DNA from 3 places in the Chryseobacterium sp. 7 genome. Region 1 is predicted to be linked to each of the others. Evidence: riboswitches for the same ligand, from Rfam matches in the RefSeq annotation. Region 1 holds a riboswitch; each other region holds the start of a gene.
What was found. A riboswitch is a leader RNA that binds a small molecule or an ion and turns the genes downstream of it on or off. The one in region 1 is predicted to bind cobalamin.

Region 2: linked by a shared signal. The riboswitch ahead of CLU97_RS01335 (TonB-dependent receptor plug domain-containing protein) and the one ahead of CLU97_RS15035 (TonB-dependent receptor plug domain-containing protein) in region 1 are both predicted to bind cobalamin.
Region 3: linked by a shared signal. The riboswitch ahead of prpB (methylisocitrate lyase) and the one ahead of CLU97_RS15035 (TonB-dependent receptor plug domain-containing protein) in region 1 are both predicted to bind cobalamin.

What each region holds. Positions count from the first base shown of each region.
Region 1 covers NZ_RCCA01000001.1:3,283,967-3,289,946, forward strand. Annotated here, with positions in the region: gene CLU97_RS15030 (YncE family protein) at 83-1,138, opposite strand; gene CLU97_RS15035 (TonB-dependent receptor plug domain-containing protein) at 1,158-2,984, opposite strand; cobalamin riboswitch at 3,017-3,195, opposite strand; gene CLU97_RS15040 (T9SS type A sorting domain-containing protein) at 3,327-4,640, opposite strand; gene CLU97_RS15045 (helix-turn-helix domain-containing protein) at 4,795-5,980, shown strand, end outside.
Region 2 covers NZ_RCCA01000001.1:269,949-275,928, reverse strand. Annotated here, with positions in the region: gene CLU97_RS01350 (MbnP family protein) at 1-466, shown strand, start outside; gene CLU97_RS01345 (cytochrome-c peroxidase) at 459-1,505, shown strand; gene CLU97_RS01340 (transporter) at 1,518-2,465, shown strand; cobalamin riboswitch at 2,558-2,743, shown strand; gene CLU97_RS01335 (TonB-dependent receptor plug domain-containing protein) at 2,852-4,885, shown strand; gene CLU97_RS01330 (YncE family protein) at 4,882-5,980, shown strand, end outside.
Region 3 covers NZ_RCCA01000001.1:1,042,972-1,048,951, forward strand. Annotated here, with positions in the region: gene CLU97_RS04850 (bifunctional 2-methylcitrate dehydratase/aconitate hydratase) at 1-689, opposite strand, end outside; gene prpC (2-methylcitrate synthase) at 724-1,878, opposite strand; gene prpB (methylisocitrate lyase) at 1,865-2,773, opposite strand; cobalamin riboswitch at 3,213-3,405, opposite strand; gene CLU97_RS04865 (hypothetical protein) at 3,654-4,220, shown strand; gene CLU97_RS04870 (GIY-YIG nuclease family protein) at 4,371-4,625, opposite strand; tRNA gene CLU97_RS04875 (tRNA-Arg) at 4,675-4,748, opposite strand; tRNA gene CLU97_RS04880 (tRNA-Pro) at 4,781-4,855, opposite strand; tRNA gene CLU97_RS04885 (tRNA-Ser) at 4,871-4,955, opposite strand; gene CLU97_RS04890 (N-acetylmuramoyl-L-alanine amidase) at 5,091-5,980, shown strand, end outside.

The DNA of each region.
Region 1 (5,980 bases):
AGCCGGCCGGCTTCAAAAGAAACCGACCGGAAAAAAACACAAATGATGAAAAAATAAAAAATTATATTTTAGACGTAATATATTACAGGTTCAGGAAAGTTCCGTTAGCACCAAGGCCTCCTGTTTTCAGCGTTACCATTTTGCTGCCTGTAGCTGCTGAATATATTATCATTTCACTTTCTGCTGTAAATTGCTTAACATCTGATGCAAAGATTCTTCCATCAATAACGTTAAACCCGTAAAGCGTAAAATAAGGCCCGCCGTCTGCAGCTGTTAACAATGGAGCTGTAGGAATTGCAGGCGTTGCTAAGCTTGTTGTATACACTTTATTTCCGGAGCTGAAGTAGATTTTATCGTTATCAATCTGAAGATTTGTAGCACTTGGAATTCCTGTAAGTGTAATTACCGGAGTCATTGCTCCTGTGCTTGAAATCTTATAGATATAAGAATCTGCAGCTGTAGAAGAAATAGTGTAAACGTTAGATTTGTATGAAATAGTATTTCCAATCTGACCGTTTGGAACCGTAATTTCAGTTTTGCTGTCGTTGGAAGTATTGATATAAGTAATCTTATTTCCAAAACCTGATGAAGCATTCTGTACGAAAACATTTCCTCCCGCTTCTACTGTTTTGTCAGAAACGTCAGTCATACTGATTTTGCTTACAAATGAGTAATCAGAAGCTTTATATTTCGTTACACTTTGAGTGTGTGCTGTGAAATTAGTGTTGGAAACGTAGATAAAGTCGTTCGCAAAAGTAATTCCTCTTGGATTATCAATCTGATCTGTAATTACTGCTAATTTTTTGAATGTATAACGGTCTACTACTACAATTTTGTTTGAGTTATTCAATACAAGATATGCCTTATTCCCGTTAAGTCCAATCGTTTGAAGAACATCTCCTAAGATCTCTTTATTATTGTTATATCCATATATATCATCCTGTTTCATGCTTAGATCTCTTGTCAGGAATGTTACTTTAGCTCCCTGGCTGTTGAAGTTACCTTCGTTAGAGATAAAATATCCATTCTGATAAGTGATTGGAGAGATTTCAACTTCTGTGGAATCATTTGTACATGAAGAAATGTTAAACAATAACACTACTGCAAATAATACAGTTAAAAGTTTAGTTATTTTCATATCTATTCAATTTTAATTTTTAAAAATTTATTGCGGCATATACACTATAGTTTCTTTTCGGTAAAGGATAGAAAGAAACTGTTTTATAGTAAGTATCCGTTACATTATTCACTTTAAACCCTAAGGTATATTTTTTTGCCAGCGTTGCAGAAACACCCATATTTAAAAGAAAATAGGGATCTATGGCATCTGATCTCTTTTCATCGCTTGTGATATAAGTAACCCCATTCACTAGCGCCTGGGCAAAAAACTTAAAGAAACCATATTCATAATCCAGATTGGCATTTCCTCTGTGCATGGGAACATAAGGTCTTTGCATCTTTGTTTCCTTATCAATAGATTTTGCATAATAATATCCTGCATTAGCACGGATTTTATGCTTACCCAGCTGTTTGCTGAAAGACAGCTGGGATTCCAGTCCGTAAGATTCGGATTTATTGACATTGTATGCCTGCCAGTAGCCTAAAGCAGTGGGAAGCCATACAATAAGATCCGTAATATTCATATAATAAGGAGACAAAGTAAGTTTAAAATCTCCTACTTTGAACTCATTTGCCATATCTACCTGAGTAGAAGTTTCCGGTCTAAGATCTTTATTTCCTCCCGGTTCATAATAAATATCATTGAAGGACGGAAATCTGAAGTTTTTAGATACGTTTACGCTCACATCATACCACTTTGCGGCACTCCATTTTCCGGAGAATGAGTACATCAACGGTGACTTTACATCTTCTACAAAATCTTTCTTGAATCCACCTTCGAAACGCAGATCTTTCGTAGCAAAATACCTCAATAATCCGGAAATAGATCCAACATTTCTGCTGACATCCGATATTCCGCTTTGGTAGCCCTCTCCTTTATTCAACTGAAATTCTCCAATGATATTAAAATTCCATTTTGAATTCAGGAAATAGTTGAAATCATTTTTAAAGATATAATTTTTCCCGGTTCCGCCACTTGATTTTGGCTGGTTTAAAGAACCGAAATACTGAAAATTCTCTTCCGTATAAGCTGCTTTAAGGGAATTACTGAACTTTGCTTTGTTCCAGTCCCAGGAAAGAAGGCTTCTTACACTTTGCGTTTTATATTTCGTTTTTGTTCCCGTTTCCTCATACACGGGATAATGCTGTGAAGAATCAAAAAACTGACTCTGCCACGAAATTTTATGATCGTTCGTTATTTTGTAGGATGCACCTACGTTGAATGTTGTATTGTAATAATTTCCGTTTCTGTTGATGTAATTCAGGTCGCTTACTTCATAATTATTTTCACTTACAGAATAATTTCCGGAAGCTTTAAAACTGAACTTATCATTGCTGTAAGAACCTTTTATAAAATTATTATAGGTATTAAAAGAAGCGACTTCTGAAAATAAAGAACCGTGGAATCCTTTATTAAAATCCAGCGTATTATTGAGGTGGATACTTCCCCCGATAGCCCCACTTCCGTAGATAACACTTCCTCCTCCGGCTTTTATTCCAATCTGGTCATACCCAAACAAGGCAATATTATTGATATCTCCCTGTCCTAAAAAATTGGAATTAATATTGATTCCATTCCATACAAAAGCAGTCTGCTGTGCGGTAGTACCTCTGAAAGATGGTGAAGAAACTGCACCACGTCCATTTTCTTTGATAAAAACCTGTGACTGAAATCTAAGGAGCTCCGAAAGATTGCTTGAGTTTTTCTCGGCATCTTCTGCCGAAATTGTTTTTACAGGATGAAAAAGCTTCACCCTATTCATCTGATTGTCGAAGACAAAAATAGTATCTATGGCTTTCTCTTGTCCAAAAAGAAAGGAGCCATAAGATGAAAAAAGCAGTACTAAAGATCTTTTTATATCCATACTTTTTTACTTTTCCTCCGAAAGCAATATGTTTTTTTAATTACAACTCTGGCAGGTCTCCTGACTTTCGCATTCTGCGCCTTCCCGTTCTTAAACAGTGGCTTTTTGCAGAAACTTTTGATGCGATTTACAGTTGCGGGGACAGTCCGGGGGTTACACCCGATTCCCTTTTCATTCCAAAATACTGGAAACCAAAATTTTTGCAAAGATAGTTTTTTATATGTATTTGCCAAAAAACCATCGTATGCTTAAAAAAACTATCTCTTTAATCAAATAAAAAAGAACAGCCGCTTTCAATATTGAAAACGGCCATTCATCCCACTACTTTACTATTTATATATGTTATTTTTTAATAAATTTATAGCTCTCCTGCTTCCCTCCTTTCAATGAGTATTGCAGAATATAATCTCCTTTTGGCAAGGATGAAACATCAATCTGCGCTTCCACAGTATTGAATGTTTTCACCCTTTGTCCAACCAAATTATAAATTTCAGCTTTCTCTATTTTTTCCGTTCCTTTAAAGTAAAGCATATCAGCTACCGGATTTGGATAAATACCTGTATTGTTTTTCTCTTTCACTGTATCATTCACTGACAAAAATGCTGTAATATCCAGATAAAAAGCAATCATCTGACCTGAAGCATTCGTCCCTGTGCCGGCAATTTTCTTTCCGTCCTGTGAAATGGACAAAGGAAGTCCCATGGTTACTCCATTGGTTGAAATTCCTAAGGACACAGCATAATCGTTCAGATTAATCCTTCCGGTGGATGAATTCCATATAAAACCTTCTCCCGACATAGGAGGTGCACCGAATGCTCTGTAATAGCCAATCACCGTTTTCCCGTCTGCTGAAATTCCCGTTGCTCCTCCTTTAAAGCTGAATGAAGCATTAGGGTGTGTTATGTAAGTAAGTCCGCCGATAGCATTCCACACATAAGGATTAGGATTTGCAGATCCAATGATGGTACTTCCGTCAGCAGAAATTCCGCCTGCTTCTCCTACATTGTTTCCGTTATTATCTGTAATAAAGCTTTCTACACCGTCCTGCCATTTTGCACCACTCCTGGTACCTGTCGGTTCATCCTGCCATCCTACAATTACTGTTCCTGCAGCATTGATTGCATTGGCTCTTGAACTACGTCCGGGAACCATACTTCCAAGATCTATCATTCCGTTTGCTTCATCCCATTTCACGGCATGTGCATTCGCTGCTGTGAGGTAGCCGAGACCTACAATTGTGCTTCCGTTGGTAGTCATTCCCCAGGTTGAGCTTACACTTCCATCCCATCCGGTGGGAACAAGTCCTCCCCTGTTTACCCAGGTAGAAGCAGCTACATCATAGGTTGATATTTCATTAAATCCCGTTGCGGCATTGGTTATAGAAGAAGATATTTTAGTTCCGTCATTGGAAACAATTGTTCTTCCGGCAGCCGGATATCCATTCGATATTGAACCTATCTGTACAAGCCCTCCGGCCGCATCCCATTTATAAACTCCTCCGGCACTTGTATGCATACTTACCACTCCATTATCCGAAACTGCTCCTACATTATAATTTCCTAAACCTATTACAGTAAGCTGAGCTTCCGCAAAACCAAAATTCAGGAAAAAACAAGCGGCCAATATTTTCATTGACATTCTGTAAAAATTTTTCATATTTTATTATATTTAGGCTTTCGAATTGGTGAAAACAATATTAATACAATATTCACCCTGTCAAAAGAAATTGACTTTCATAATTCGTGAATTTTAAAAGAATTTTATTTTTAAAACATTAATAACCAAACAGATATAAAATAATATTTTGAATATGGATTGTACCCGGATTATTCAAAAAAACACAAAAAACAAATTATTTACTCATCAATTATTTCAGAATAGCGGAAGAATTCTATCGTTTCTCTTCATTTTCTGCTCTCTTATTGCCAATGCGCAGTCCGGCCCGGACTTTGCAATTTTAGCCGATAAGGCTTTTCTTAAACTCTATCAGAATTCTGACGAATGCATTAGTTATACCCAGGGAATTCTCGTCAGTGATCAGGACGCCGAGCACAAAATGATGCTCCAGAATATCATTTCGCAGGCCTATGCTATGAAAGGTGATTATGTACAGTCTGTGAATATTTTTGCTCAACATGAAGATGCTGATCAGGAAACCGGACTTTCTTATTTCATGCAGGTTTTCAGTGATTATAATCTGGCGGATCAATATCAAAATTTAGGTTTGTACAATCAGTCTAAAAGAATTATCAGCCATCTTTTATCTGATCAGCGACTTCTTAAAAGCAGTGATCCGGCTTTGAGAATCACTACGGCAAAACTGTATCAGCTTCAGGGCCTGAACTCAGGAATTAACAGGGATTATCCTACCGCATTACAAAATCTTGATAAAAGCAATCAGTATTTGAGTGAGCTTAATGAGGAAAATGCCATTATAAAAATGGAAAACAGGATTTTCCGATCTTCTTATCTGCTGAAACAGAATAAACTTGTTGAATATAAAACACTTATAAACAGTGTTATTTCAGATCTTGAACATCAAAAAAGTAAACCTTTTCTGTTAGGATTGGCTTATGAAAACCTTTCCCAGTACTATTTTCTAGAACAGGATTATGCAACAGCCATTGAAAAACTGGAAACCGGACTTTCGTTGGTTGAAAACCTTCCTTTTAATAATTTAAAAATAAAAATTTACGAATCATTATCCCGAAATTACTACGCAGTCCATAATGATGCAAAATACCATCAGTACAATAAACTTCACAATGATTTAAAAGCAAAAACAGATTCAAATTCAAAAGAAGGCATACGATACCTTGTAAAGCTTGTTGAAACCAGTCAGAATAAGAATATAGAATTTCAGAAATTCATTCTTCAGAAGTCTTCCTTGTATCTGATCATTATTTTATTATTGATTGTAATAGGTCTGCTTACTTATTTTTTATTCATCAAAAGCAAAAATAAAGACTTAAAAAAGCAGTTTGACTTCTTTGAAA
Region 2 (5,980 bases), 3.0 Mb from region 1:
GAAAAATAATTATAAGAAAATAAAATTCGGATTAGGTGTCAGCCAGAAAGCATACTTGTTAGGACAAGACGGGCAGGCTGAATTCTGGACAAAAGCCAAACAGAAGGGAATGACATGGTCATGGGCTGCCGGTTATATTTTTGTAAAACTGGAAGGGAAATATGGAAATGATGCTCCTTCAAAGGAATTCATGAATCATACCGGAAATATGGGAAATGTAACGGCTAATCAACAGGTTGATTTATACCGCGAAATCACATTGAATCTTCCTACAACAGCAAGAGTAACAGGTCAGATTCGCCCTTCTGTTCATATTCTGGCAGACCTGAACCAGTTTCTGAGCGGAGATAAGGCGCTTATTCTTGCCACTGGTAATGATATGCTGATGGGTTCAAACCAACACCTGGTAGATGTTACCAATAACCTTACAAAAATGTTTAAAGTAGATCACGTTCATAATGATTAATTTTTTTGTAAAAACAATACTGGTTCTTGTATTTATTTTAAGCTGTATTTCCTGTACAGATGAGGTGATACAGCCATTGGAAAAAGATGAAGCGTATAACCTGCAGTTTCCATCTTATTTTCCGGAAATGACATTTGACGAATCAATTAATCCGGTGACTAAAAATGGAGTAGAGCTGGGAAGAAAATTATTCTATGAAGGCAGATTGTCCCGAAATAATACCATTTCATGCGGTTTCTGTCATATTCAGGAAAATGCTTTTACCCATCACGGTCACACAGTAAGTCATGGAGTTGACGATAGAATCGGAATCAGGAATGCACCACCTATTCAGAATATGGCTTTTTTGAAAAGATATATGTGGGACGGTGTAATTCATAATCTGAATGAACAGCCGATCAGCCCGATTACAGATGTTAATGAAATGGACAGTTCCATACCGGAAGCGATTTCGAAAATAAAAGATGATCAGAAGTATAAAAAACTGTTTAGGGAAGCCTACGGAGACGAAACCATTACCGGAGAAAGAATTCTGAAAGCATTGTCGCAGTTTATGGCTTCGTTGATTTCTGCAGATTCAAAATACGACAGATTCAAGCAGGGAAAAGAACAACTGACTTCAGCAGAATCTCAGGGAATGGTTTTGTTCGGGCAGAAGTGTGCTTCCTGTCATAGCGGAGAACTGTTTACCGATGAGAGTTTCAGAAACACGGGAATGTATTACAATACAGAATTCAAGGATGCAGGGCGTTACAGAGTTTCCCTTAATCAGGTGGATTGGATGAAATTTCGTGTTCCAAGTTTGAGAAATGTAGAATATACAGCACCTTATATGCATGACGGAAGATTTTACACCTTAGATGCAGTGCTCAATTTTTATTCAGATCAGGTAGAAGATAATGCCAATCTTGATCCTCAGCTGAAACAGAATGGTCATATAGGTATTGCCATGAACAGCCAGGAAAAACAGTCGATCATTGCATTCCTGAAAACATTATCGGATAAAAGTTTTATATCCAATCCAAAATTTGCAGAATAATTTATAGAAGACATGAAGAAGATTATAGTAATACTAAGTTTGATCCTATGTAACCTGAATCAGGCAAAGACTATTAAAGACAGTGCTTATATCGCTCCAAATAGCTTTAGCAGATTCGATTTTGATGAGGATTGTGATGCCTGTGGCTGTGCGGCAGGAAATGGTTCTTCCGGCTTTGAATCTTTATTGAATCCGCAGTTTGTAGGAATCAAATACTTTGCCCAGCATTATAAAGCAAAAGAAAACTTATTTGTAAAAGATCTTACGCAGGATCAGTATTTTAATACGTTACAGCTTTGGGGAAAAATTCCATTGACTAAAAAACTGAGTGTTTACGCAAGCCTTCCATTCCATTTCCATGAAAAGAAAACCATGCAGGGAGATATTAAAATTAATGGAATTGGGGATTTGAATCTGATGGGAATTTACCAGCTGATGAGCTCTAAAAATAATTTTCATCACCTGAGTGGAGGCTTGGGAGTGAAAATTCCGCTTGGAAAATTTGATGAAAAAGGAGCATCCGGAGTCAATCCGAGTTTTCAGCTGGGAACCGGAAGTTGGGATTATCAGGCCGCTTTGAATTATAAGTTTCAAAAAGATAAAGTGGCCGTATTGGTCAATACAGATTATACTATCAAAACAGAGAATAAGAAAAATTACCGCTTTGGAAATCAGTGGAATTATGCAGCGACGGGTTTTTATCAGGTTGCGGGAAATGAAAAATCTATTTTTTCTGTAAAGACGGGTGTTCAGGGAGAAGTGTATGCTCAGAACAAACAGTTTGATGAAGCATTGCCCAATACGGCTGGAAGTGCTTTATACGGAAAACTGGGATTTGAAGCTTCTTATAAAAAGCTGAGTTTAGGAAGTGAAGTGATGCTTCCCATGTATACTCATTTGGCAGGTGGCGATATTGAAGCAAAATCAAGGTTCAGTATTTTTCTGAATATTGGAATTTAAAGACAAACCCCTGAAAAAACCACGTTAAAGCTCCTTCGGGAGCTTTAATTGTTTATGAATCATGATTTTAATTGGGGATTAGGAATAATTATTTATCTTTGCGGGAATTTGGTGAGCCCTAAAAAGCTCTTAAAAGGGAATCCGGTGAGAATCCGGAACAGACCCGCTGCTGTAAGCTCCACACCAAAGTTTTTGAAGAATATATCCACTGTTTTTTAATGGGAAGGATTTCAAAAATGGAGTAAGTCAGAAGACCTGCCAGAAAATAATCGTTTGACGCTTTCGTGGAATAAAGCTTAGGACATCAATGATTCTGTGCAGTGACAGCTGTGCTTTGTCGTTGTATTCTTACATCCATTAGCGTCTTCATGATACTAAATGAGCTAATGGCGGCAAAACTAACTACTTCGGCAATTCAAAAAGCTGTTTTCATCATACTGGTGATAACATCCCAACTTTTGTCTTCTCAAACTAAGAAAAAAGACAGTTTACAGGAAGAGACCATTAAAGGAATCAATCTTTATAAAAAGAATTTTAAAGAAATCCTTCCTGCACAGACCTTACAGGGCGAGCAGCTGGAAAGACTGAACAGTCAATCTGTTGCAGATGCTTTGCGGTATTTTTCCGGTGTTCAGATCAAAGACTATGGAGGTTTGGGTGGTTTGAAAACCATTAATATCCGAAGTATGGGAAGTCAGCACGTAGGTGTTTTCTATGATGGAATTCAATTAGGAAATGCTCAAAACGGACTGGTAGATCTGGGAAGATATTCTTTGGATGATCTGGAAGAAATATCATTATATAACGGACAGAAAAGTGAGATTTTTCAGCCGGCAAAAGACTTCGGTTCTTCGGGATCTATTTATTTACAGCCTAAAACTCCCGTATTTAAAGGAAACAGAAAAACTAATCTCATTATAAGAGCAAAAAGTGCTTCTATTGATCTTTTTAATCCTTCATTCCGATTGGAACAGAAGATTTCAGACAGGGTTTCTGCCAGCTTCAGCGGAGAATTTATGCAGAGTGACGGAATCTACAGATTTCGATATGCAAAGAAATATCCAGACGGTCAGCAGGCTTATGATACGATTGCAAAAAGGCAGGATTCAGATATTAAAGCAAAGCGTTTTGAAACTTCTTTAAATGGAACTTTAAATAACGGAAGCTGGAATATCAGAGGATACGGATATATTTCAGACCGTGGAATGCCTGCTCCTATTGTAAATGGACGTTTCGGAGGTAGAGGAGCGAGACTTTCCGATGAAAATTATTTTGTACAGGCTAACCTGAGAAAGAAACTGTTTCCAAAATTTGAAACACAGCTGAAAGCAAAATTCGCTTACGATTATACCCATTTCATGGATACGGTTCGTTCACAATCTATTATTCATACCGATAACACTTATATTCAAAGAGAGCTTTACCTTTCTTCATCCAATATCTATTCAATCACGCCCAATTGGGATGTCAATCTGAGTGGAGATTTTCAGTACAATAATCTGGACGCCAATCTGGATAACTTTTCTTATCCTACCCGTTATACCACATTGGTTGCATTGGCAACAACCTATCAATGGAACAGATTCAAAATTCTGGCAAGCCTTTTAGGAACCTTTACATTTGAGGAAGTAAGAAAAAATAAAAGACCGGGAGATGCCAGAGAATGGACTCCAGCTGTTTTTATGAGCTATCAGCCAGAGATAATCCCGGATCTTACCCTTAGGGCATTTTATAAAAGAATTTTCCGACTTCCCACTTTTAATGATTTGTACTATACCAATATCGGAAACACTTACCTGAAGCCGGAATTTACCAATCAGTATGATGTGGGATTTACCTATCAAAAGAATTATACTGATCGTTTCTTTAAAACCTTTTATGCTAAAGTAGACGGTTACTATAACAAGGTTCAGGATAAAATTGTAGCCGCACCCAACGGAAGTATGTTCCGATGGCTGATGATGAACCTGGGGATGGTTGAAATCATAGGAGCTGATGTAAATCTTCAGACTGAATTTCAGCTGGGAAAAGTAACCCTTAGACCATTGCTTTCCTACACATATCAAAGTGCAAGAGATATGAGTGATCCTGAAGATACTTTTTACCGGAATCAGATTCCTTATACACCATGGCATAGCGGATCATTCAGTCTGATGGCAGATTATAAAGACTGGAGTTTCAATTACAGTGCGATGTACGTAGGAGAAAGATATGATGTGAATCAGGATAATATTCAATACAATTATGTGCAGCCCTGGTATACCCACGATCTGTCTGTTCAGAAAAAATTCAACTGGGCAAATCATCAATTTAAAGTAAGCCTTGAGATGAATAATATTTTCAATCAATACTATGATGTTGTGATTAATTATCCGATGCCAGGAAGAAACTTTAAACTTATTCTAAACTTCACCCTATGAGAAAACTAAACTTTTATTTTTTATTTCTTGTATTAGCTTTTCTTACTTCATGCCGTACAGATGATATTATCGTCCGTCAGGAAGTGGTAGAAGGACTTCCCTCAGAAAATACGGCTATAAAAGGCTTTTATATGCTCAATGAAGGGAATATGGGGAGCAATAAATGTACCCTGGATTTTTTTGATTATACCAAAGGAACCTATTACCGGAATATCTATGCAGAGATCAACCCTAATGTGGTAAAAGAACTGGGAGATGTAGGAAATGATATCAAAGTCTATGGCAGCAAACTTTACATTGTTGTCAATGTTTCCAATAAAATTGAAGTGCTGGATGCCAAAACAGCTAAACGTATTACCTCTATTCCCTTACAAAATTGCAGATATCTTGCCTTCAAAGACGGGAAAGCGTATGCCAGCAGCTATGCCGGCCCTGTAGCTATTAACCCAAAAGCACCTAAAGGAAAAGTAGTGGAAATTGATACTACTTCTCTTTCCATTCAGCGTGAAGTGGTTGTGGGATATCAGCCGGAAGAAATGGAAATTGTTGGAAATAAATTGTTTGTGGCCAATTCCGGAGGATACAAAGCTCCCGATTATGACAATACTGTTTCTGTCATAGACCTGAACACTTTTACAGAAATCAAAAAAATAGAGGTTGCCATCAATCTCCACCATCTTAAAAAAGACAATTACGGGGATCTGTATGTAACCTCAAGAGGAGATTATTATAATGTTCCTTCCAGTCTTTATTTAATAGATGCAGCTACGGGAACCGTGAAGAAAAATTTCAATCTCTCCGTGAGCGAAATGACCATTGTGAATGATAAACTCTATTTCTACGGAAATGAATTCAATTACAATACCCATAGCTATAAAAAGAGTTTTGGAATTATTGATGTGAAAACAGAGCAAATCATAGCCAACAGGATTTTTGACAAAGAGTATGAAGATGCCATCAAAACACCTTACGGAATTACAGTAAATCCCATTACAGAAGATATCTACATGACTGATGCCAGAAATTACGTCTCCATGGGATTTGTGTATTGCTTTGATAAAAACGGACACTTTAAATGGAAAACGGAAGGCGGAA
Region 3 (5,980 bases), 2.2 Mb from region 1:
GATGTGGCATCTCCGGCAGCCCATGATTTACGGCTTCCTGTATTGGGAGCGTGACGGTATGTTCTTAAAGACTGTCCATCAACAAATGCTAGAGAAATGGCATTGATCAATTCATCGCGGGTCAAACCGATCAGTTTTCCAACAACCGCTGTAGAGGCTAGTTTTACCAATAAAACATGGTCTAAACCTACTTTGTTGAATGAGTTTTCTAATGCTATAACTCCCTGGATTTCATGAGCCATGATCATTGCTTCCAAAACCTGTTTCATTTTTAACGGAGCTTTTCCTTCTGCAATATTTGTTCTGGAAAGCCAGTCTGCTGTTGCTAAAATTCCTCCCAGATTATCTGAAGGATGTCCCCATTCAGCGGCTAACCAGGTATCATTAAAATCGAGCCAGCGGATAATTGCTCCGATGTTGAAAGCAGCCTGTACAGGATCTAATTGAAATTGAGTCCCCGGAACTTTAGCCCCGTTCGGAACTACAGTACCTTTTACGATAGGCCCTAAAAGTTTGGTACATGCAGGATAGGTCAGTGCTTCCAATCCGCATCCGATGGTGTCTAATAAACAGTAATGAGCTGTTTTCCAGGCTAAATCGTTTTTGATTTCATAGGTTAATACATAATCTGCAATATCTGTTAATACCTGATCCGGTTGTGGTCTTTCGTTTGAAATGTGTGATGACATCTTTATTTTTTGATTTAATTATGAATTGATTTTTTTATTTTCTGTTTTCGATAGATACAAAGTCTTTATTTTCAGGACCTGTATAATTGGCACTTGGGCGGATAATTTTCCCATCCTGTCTTTGTTCGATAATGTGAGCGCTCCATCCGGTAACTCTTGAAATAACAAATAATGGAGTGAACATCAAGGTAGGAACTCCCATCAGGTGGTAAGATACTGCGGAGAACCAGTCCAGATTAGGGAACATTTTCTTTTCTTCCCACATGACAGTCTCCAGCCTTTCAGCGATATTGTACAGCAGCATATCTCCTGCTTCTTCGGAAAGTTCTTTGGCTACTTTTTTTATGACTACGTTTCTTGGATCCGATATGGTGTAAACGGGATGCCCGAATCCAATAATAACTTCTTTGCTGGCAATACGTTTTCTAATATCTTCTTCTGCCTCATCAGGAGAATTGTAACGGCTTTGTATTTCAAAAGCCACTTCATTGGCTCCTCCATGTTTTGGACCTCTCAAAGCTCCGATAGCTCCTGTGATACAGGAATAAAAGTCTGATGAGGTTCCGGCAATAACACGAGCAGTGAATGTAGATGCATTGAATTCATGCTCAGCATACAGATTAAGAGATATTTCCATTGCTTTTACCCATGAATCAGGAGCTTTTTTACCATGTAAAAGATGAAGAAAATGCCCGCCGATAGTATCATCATCCGTCTCTACATTAATTTCTTTGCCATTATGTGTATAGTGATACCAGTATAAAAGTCCGGAACTGAATGATGCCAGTAATTTGTCTGCAATATCTCTTGCCCCAGCCACATTGTGATCGTCTTTTTCAGGCTGGATGCTTCCAATTGCTGAAACCATAGAACGCATCACGTCCATTGGATGTGCCGCTGCCGGAATACTTTTTAAGATATTTCTTACAGAGTGGGGTAGCCCTCTCAATGATTTTAATTTTGCTTTATAATTTTTTAATTGAGCTTCAGTAGGCAGCTGACCATAAATCAACAGGTAGGCTACTTCTTCGAATTGTGCTCTTTCTGCAAGATCCAGAATATCATAACCTCTGTAATGAAGATCATTTCCGCTTTTTCCTACACTGCAAAGAGCGGTATTACCTGCTGTTACCCCGGAAAGTGCTACACTTTTTTTAGGTTTAAATGTTGGTTCGCTATTCGTTGACATGAGTATTTTGTTTAAAAAGGTTATCTAATTTTTGTTCATAATCATAGTAGCCAATGCTTTGATAGAGCTCTTCTCTGGTCTGCATCGTATCCAGTACATGAGCTTGCGTTCCATCCTGGCGGATATGCAGGTAGACATTCTGCGCCGCTTTATTGGCTGCTCTGAATGCAGAAAGAGGGTAGAGGATAAGTCCCACACCTGCATTTTTTAATTCTTCTACAGTGTACATTTTAATCATCCCAAACTCAGTGATATTGGCGAGTACCGGAATTCCTGCCGCGTCAACGAATTTTTGATAAAAGGTTAAGTCAGGAACTGCTTCGGCAAAAATGAAATCTGCTCCGGCTTCTTTATAAGCAACAGCTCTTTCTAAAGTTTTTTCAAGACCTTCATTCGCAAAAGCATCTGTTCTTGCTCCGATCACAAAATTTTCATCGGTACGGGCATCTGCTGCGGCCTTAAGTCTGTCTACCATTTCCTCTTTGCTTACGATTTCTTTTCCGGGACGGTGTCCACAACGTTTTGCGCCCACCTGATCTTCAATGTGAATAGCTGCTGCTCCGGCTTTAATCAATGATTTTATCGTTCGGGCAACATTGAAGGCAGAAGGTCCGAATCCTGTATCAATATCCACCAAAAGGGGCAAATCACAAATATTAGTAATACGCTGAACATCTATGAGTACGTCATCCAGAGTAGTAATTCCAAGGTCAGGAATTCCTAAAGATCCCGCGGCAACACCTCCTCCTGAAAGATAAATAGCATTAAAACCAGCCTGCTGTGCCAATAATGCATGATTCGCATTGATGGCTCCCACAATCTGAAGGGGATTTTCTTTTTCCATGGCCTTCCGGAATTTTAATCCGGGTGACTTCCAGTTTTCATTTTTGATCATTTTAATATGTATTGTTGAGTTGAAGTTTGTTTGTCTGTGAAGAAGCATAAGATCTGTAATGTTTTAGCTTTTGAGTAAAAAAGAAAAGATGGGAGAGAAGCTGAGAAATCTTACAATTGTCCAGATATCTGGAATTTTGGAAAACTCTGATTGTCCAGACCTGTAAAATAAGCCTGTGTTGATTCCATGAATAATTAAGATTGCTTTGGTACACCATTACTTTTTACATTGATTAAATCTTATAAAAAGTTCTCAGTAAACTTCGCGGTGCTTTATGAAGAAAGAAAATTACGGAAAGGGTATACGACTGAGCTACAGAATTATGAGCAGCACTAATGTATACTCATATTCATCTCAAAAAATAAATAGACTGATAAAAAAGTTATCACACTATATCCATATCGTATCATACCTGACTGTAAGCTTCAAATCGCGAAAGCATCGTCAATACGAAATAGGCAGGTCTCCTGACTTGTAACGGTTTTTATCATCCTTCCCATATAAAAAATATACAGTGGATATCAATGGATAAAAACTTTTATGTGTTACTTACAGTTGCGCGACAGTTCGTGATTTTCACACGATTCCCTTTTAATACACAGCTAAGTGTAACCAGTTTCGGTTGATAAAGAAGGTTTTAAGAACTCCTTGGTGGTAAATATAGGGTTTTTATAATAATGAAAAAGATATTTTATGTAATCAATAGTTTTTTTAATGTAATCTATTGAAAATGCTTGAGTTGTGATGTGTGTTTTAGAAGAAAAACGGATGGTTTATGTTGTTAAATTAATATAAAAGATACCCGGAAAATTAAAGATAGTTAATAAATTTGCTATTCTTCTTTCATTTTATAAATTTTATTAGTCATATATAGTAGATCATGGTAGACATTGCAGAATTTAAACAAAACTTGGGCCTGAGTGAAATTCCGGTAGAGCTTGAAAAGCTAATCTATTTCCAGAATACTATTTCCTCGTTTGAAAACTATTCACAAGGTTTTGGTGTTTTAATTGATAATAAATCCGGATTGAAAAGCTGGAGTGATGACGAAAATTTTTTGAATAGCATGCTGCCTTTTGCTCAGGCCAATGGTTCAGGTTCATTCTATGCCATCTGGAATAATGGAACGGATCAGCCTTTACATAAAATGCCTGTTGTAGTTTTTGGAGATGAAGGAGGTGTTCATATTATTGCTGAAAATATTGTACAGCTTTTACATTTACTCACTTTTGACACTGAAATTTCAGTAGATTTCGATGAGGCTTATTTTTATAAAGACGAAGACGATTATGAAGAGAATGAAGGTTTAAACGAATATTTGACTTGGATGAAAGGAGATTATGGTTTAAATAGAATTGAAGAACCTGATTTACTGATTAAAAATGCTCAGGCTCAATATAAAGAAAGTTTTGATCAGTGGTTTGGGCAATACTTTACAGATAATTAATCTTGTATTAATAGCTTCTCTACATAAGATTTTTATTTTTGATCAAAGAAAACCATGGAAAACAAAAAAGACTCACTGTTACCAGTAAGTCTTTAAGTGAGCGCGAAAGGATTCGAACCTTTGACCGTCCCGATTAAAAAGCGGGATGCTCTATCTAGCTGAGCTTTCGATTAATTTTATTATTTTCAATTTACTTTTCCAAGCTTTAATCTCCCTTTCTCTTTTGTAGGCAAGTGATTTTGAGTCGAAAGTTTCAAAATAAACAATAATCCAATCTTTAGCTTTGGATGTAAATCCTTTGTGATCAGATAAGTGTTTTCTTAATCTTTCCTGCAAAGATTCTGAAGAATGTCCAATGTAGAATTTATCTAGAGTTTTAGAATAGAGTATATAGCAAAAATACATGGAACTAATATAAACAAAAAAGACTCACCGTTTCCAGTAAGTCTTTATGTGAGCGCGAAAGGATTCGAACCTTTGACCGTCTGCTTAGAAGGCAGATGCTCTATCCAGCTGAGCTACGCACCCATTAAATAGTTTTGAGAAAACTACTAAAACAGTCGGGGCGGCAGGATTCGAACCTGCGACCTCCTGGTCCCAAACCAGGCGCGATGACCGGACTACGCTACGCCCCGAATATATAAGAAGAGCGGAGGGTAAGGGATTCGAACCCTTGCGACACTTTCGCGTCGACAGTTTAGCAAACTGCTCCGTTAACCACTCCGGCAACCCTCCTTTTTTTTTATTTTTTAATGATCGTTGTTCCGTTATTGCGAGTGCAAATATAGAACAGATTTCTTTATTTACCAAATAAAATTCAAGAAAATTTTGCGTATTTTTGAGCTAATAAATCATCCAAAAACCAAACTGATGCGTAAGACATTATATATCATCGGATTAAGCACTTTTGTTTTTTCATGTACTTCCCAGCAAAATGTGAAAAAAAATACTTACAAACCGAAAACCCCAATAACACAGGCCAAACCGACGGTTCAACCTACCACTCCGGTAGCTCCAAAACCAAAAGTTGTATCTGATCATGGAGTAGACTTTTTTACTACTAATATAGCAGACCCAACAAAAAATGATAATACGGCAAGTTATGGTTCTATTGTGGCGGCAAAACCAGCTGGATATAAAGTGGTGAAAACTTATTTCCCTGCAGTTGCCCAGAATTTCAGACAACGTTACCTAATATTACATTATACGGCACTTCCGGACGATAAATCAATTACCGTTCTTACCCAACAGGCTGTGAGTGCCCATTATCTGGTAAATAATACAGGAGGTAATGAGATTTATCAACTAGTAGATGAAAACAAACGTGCCTACCACGCAGGGGTAAGTGCATGGAGAAATGATAAAAATCTTAACGATACTTCCATCGGTATTGAAATTGTCAATATGGGGTATACCACGGATGCTGCGGGTAATAGAACATTTGCTCCTTTTAGTGATGAGCAGGTGAAAAAAGTAGCCGCTTTGGTTAAAGATATTGTAACAAGATATCAGATACAGCCTACCAACGTATTGGCACATTCAGATATTGCTCCTACAAGAAAGCAGGATCCTGGGCCAATGTTCCCATGGAAAAAGCTTTATGACGAATACCAGGTAGGAATGTGGTATGACGAAGCGGCTAAGCAGACTTATCTAGAGGCAGCGCAGGCAGACATTACAGCAAGATATAACGATACAAGCTTTATTTTCCTTATCCAGACTGCATTGCAGAAATTCGGTTACGGGATGGATCTGAGCGG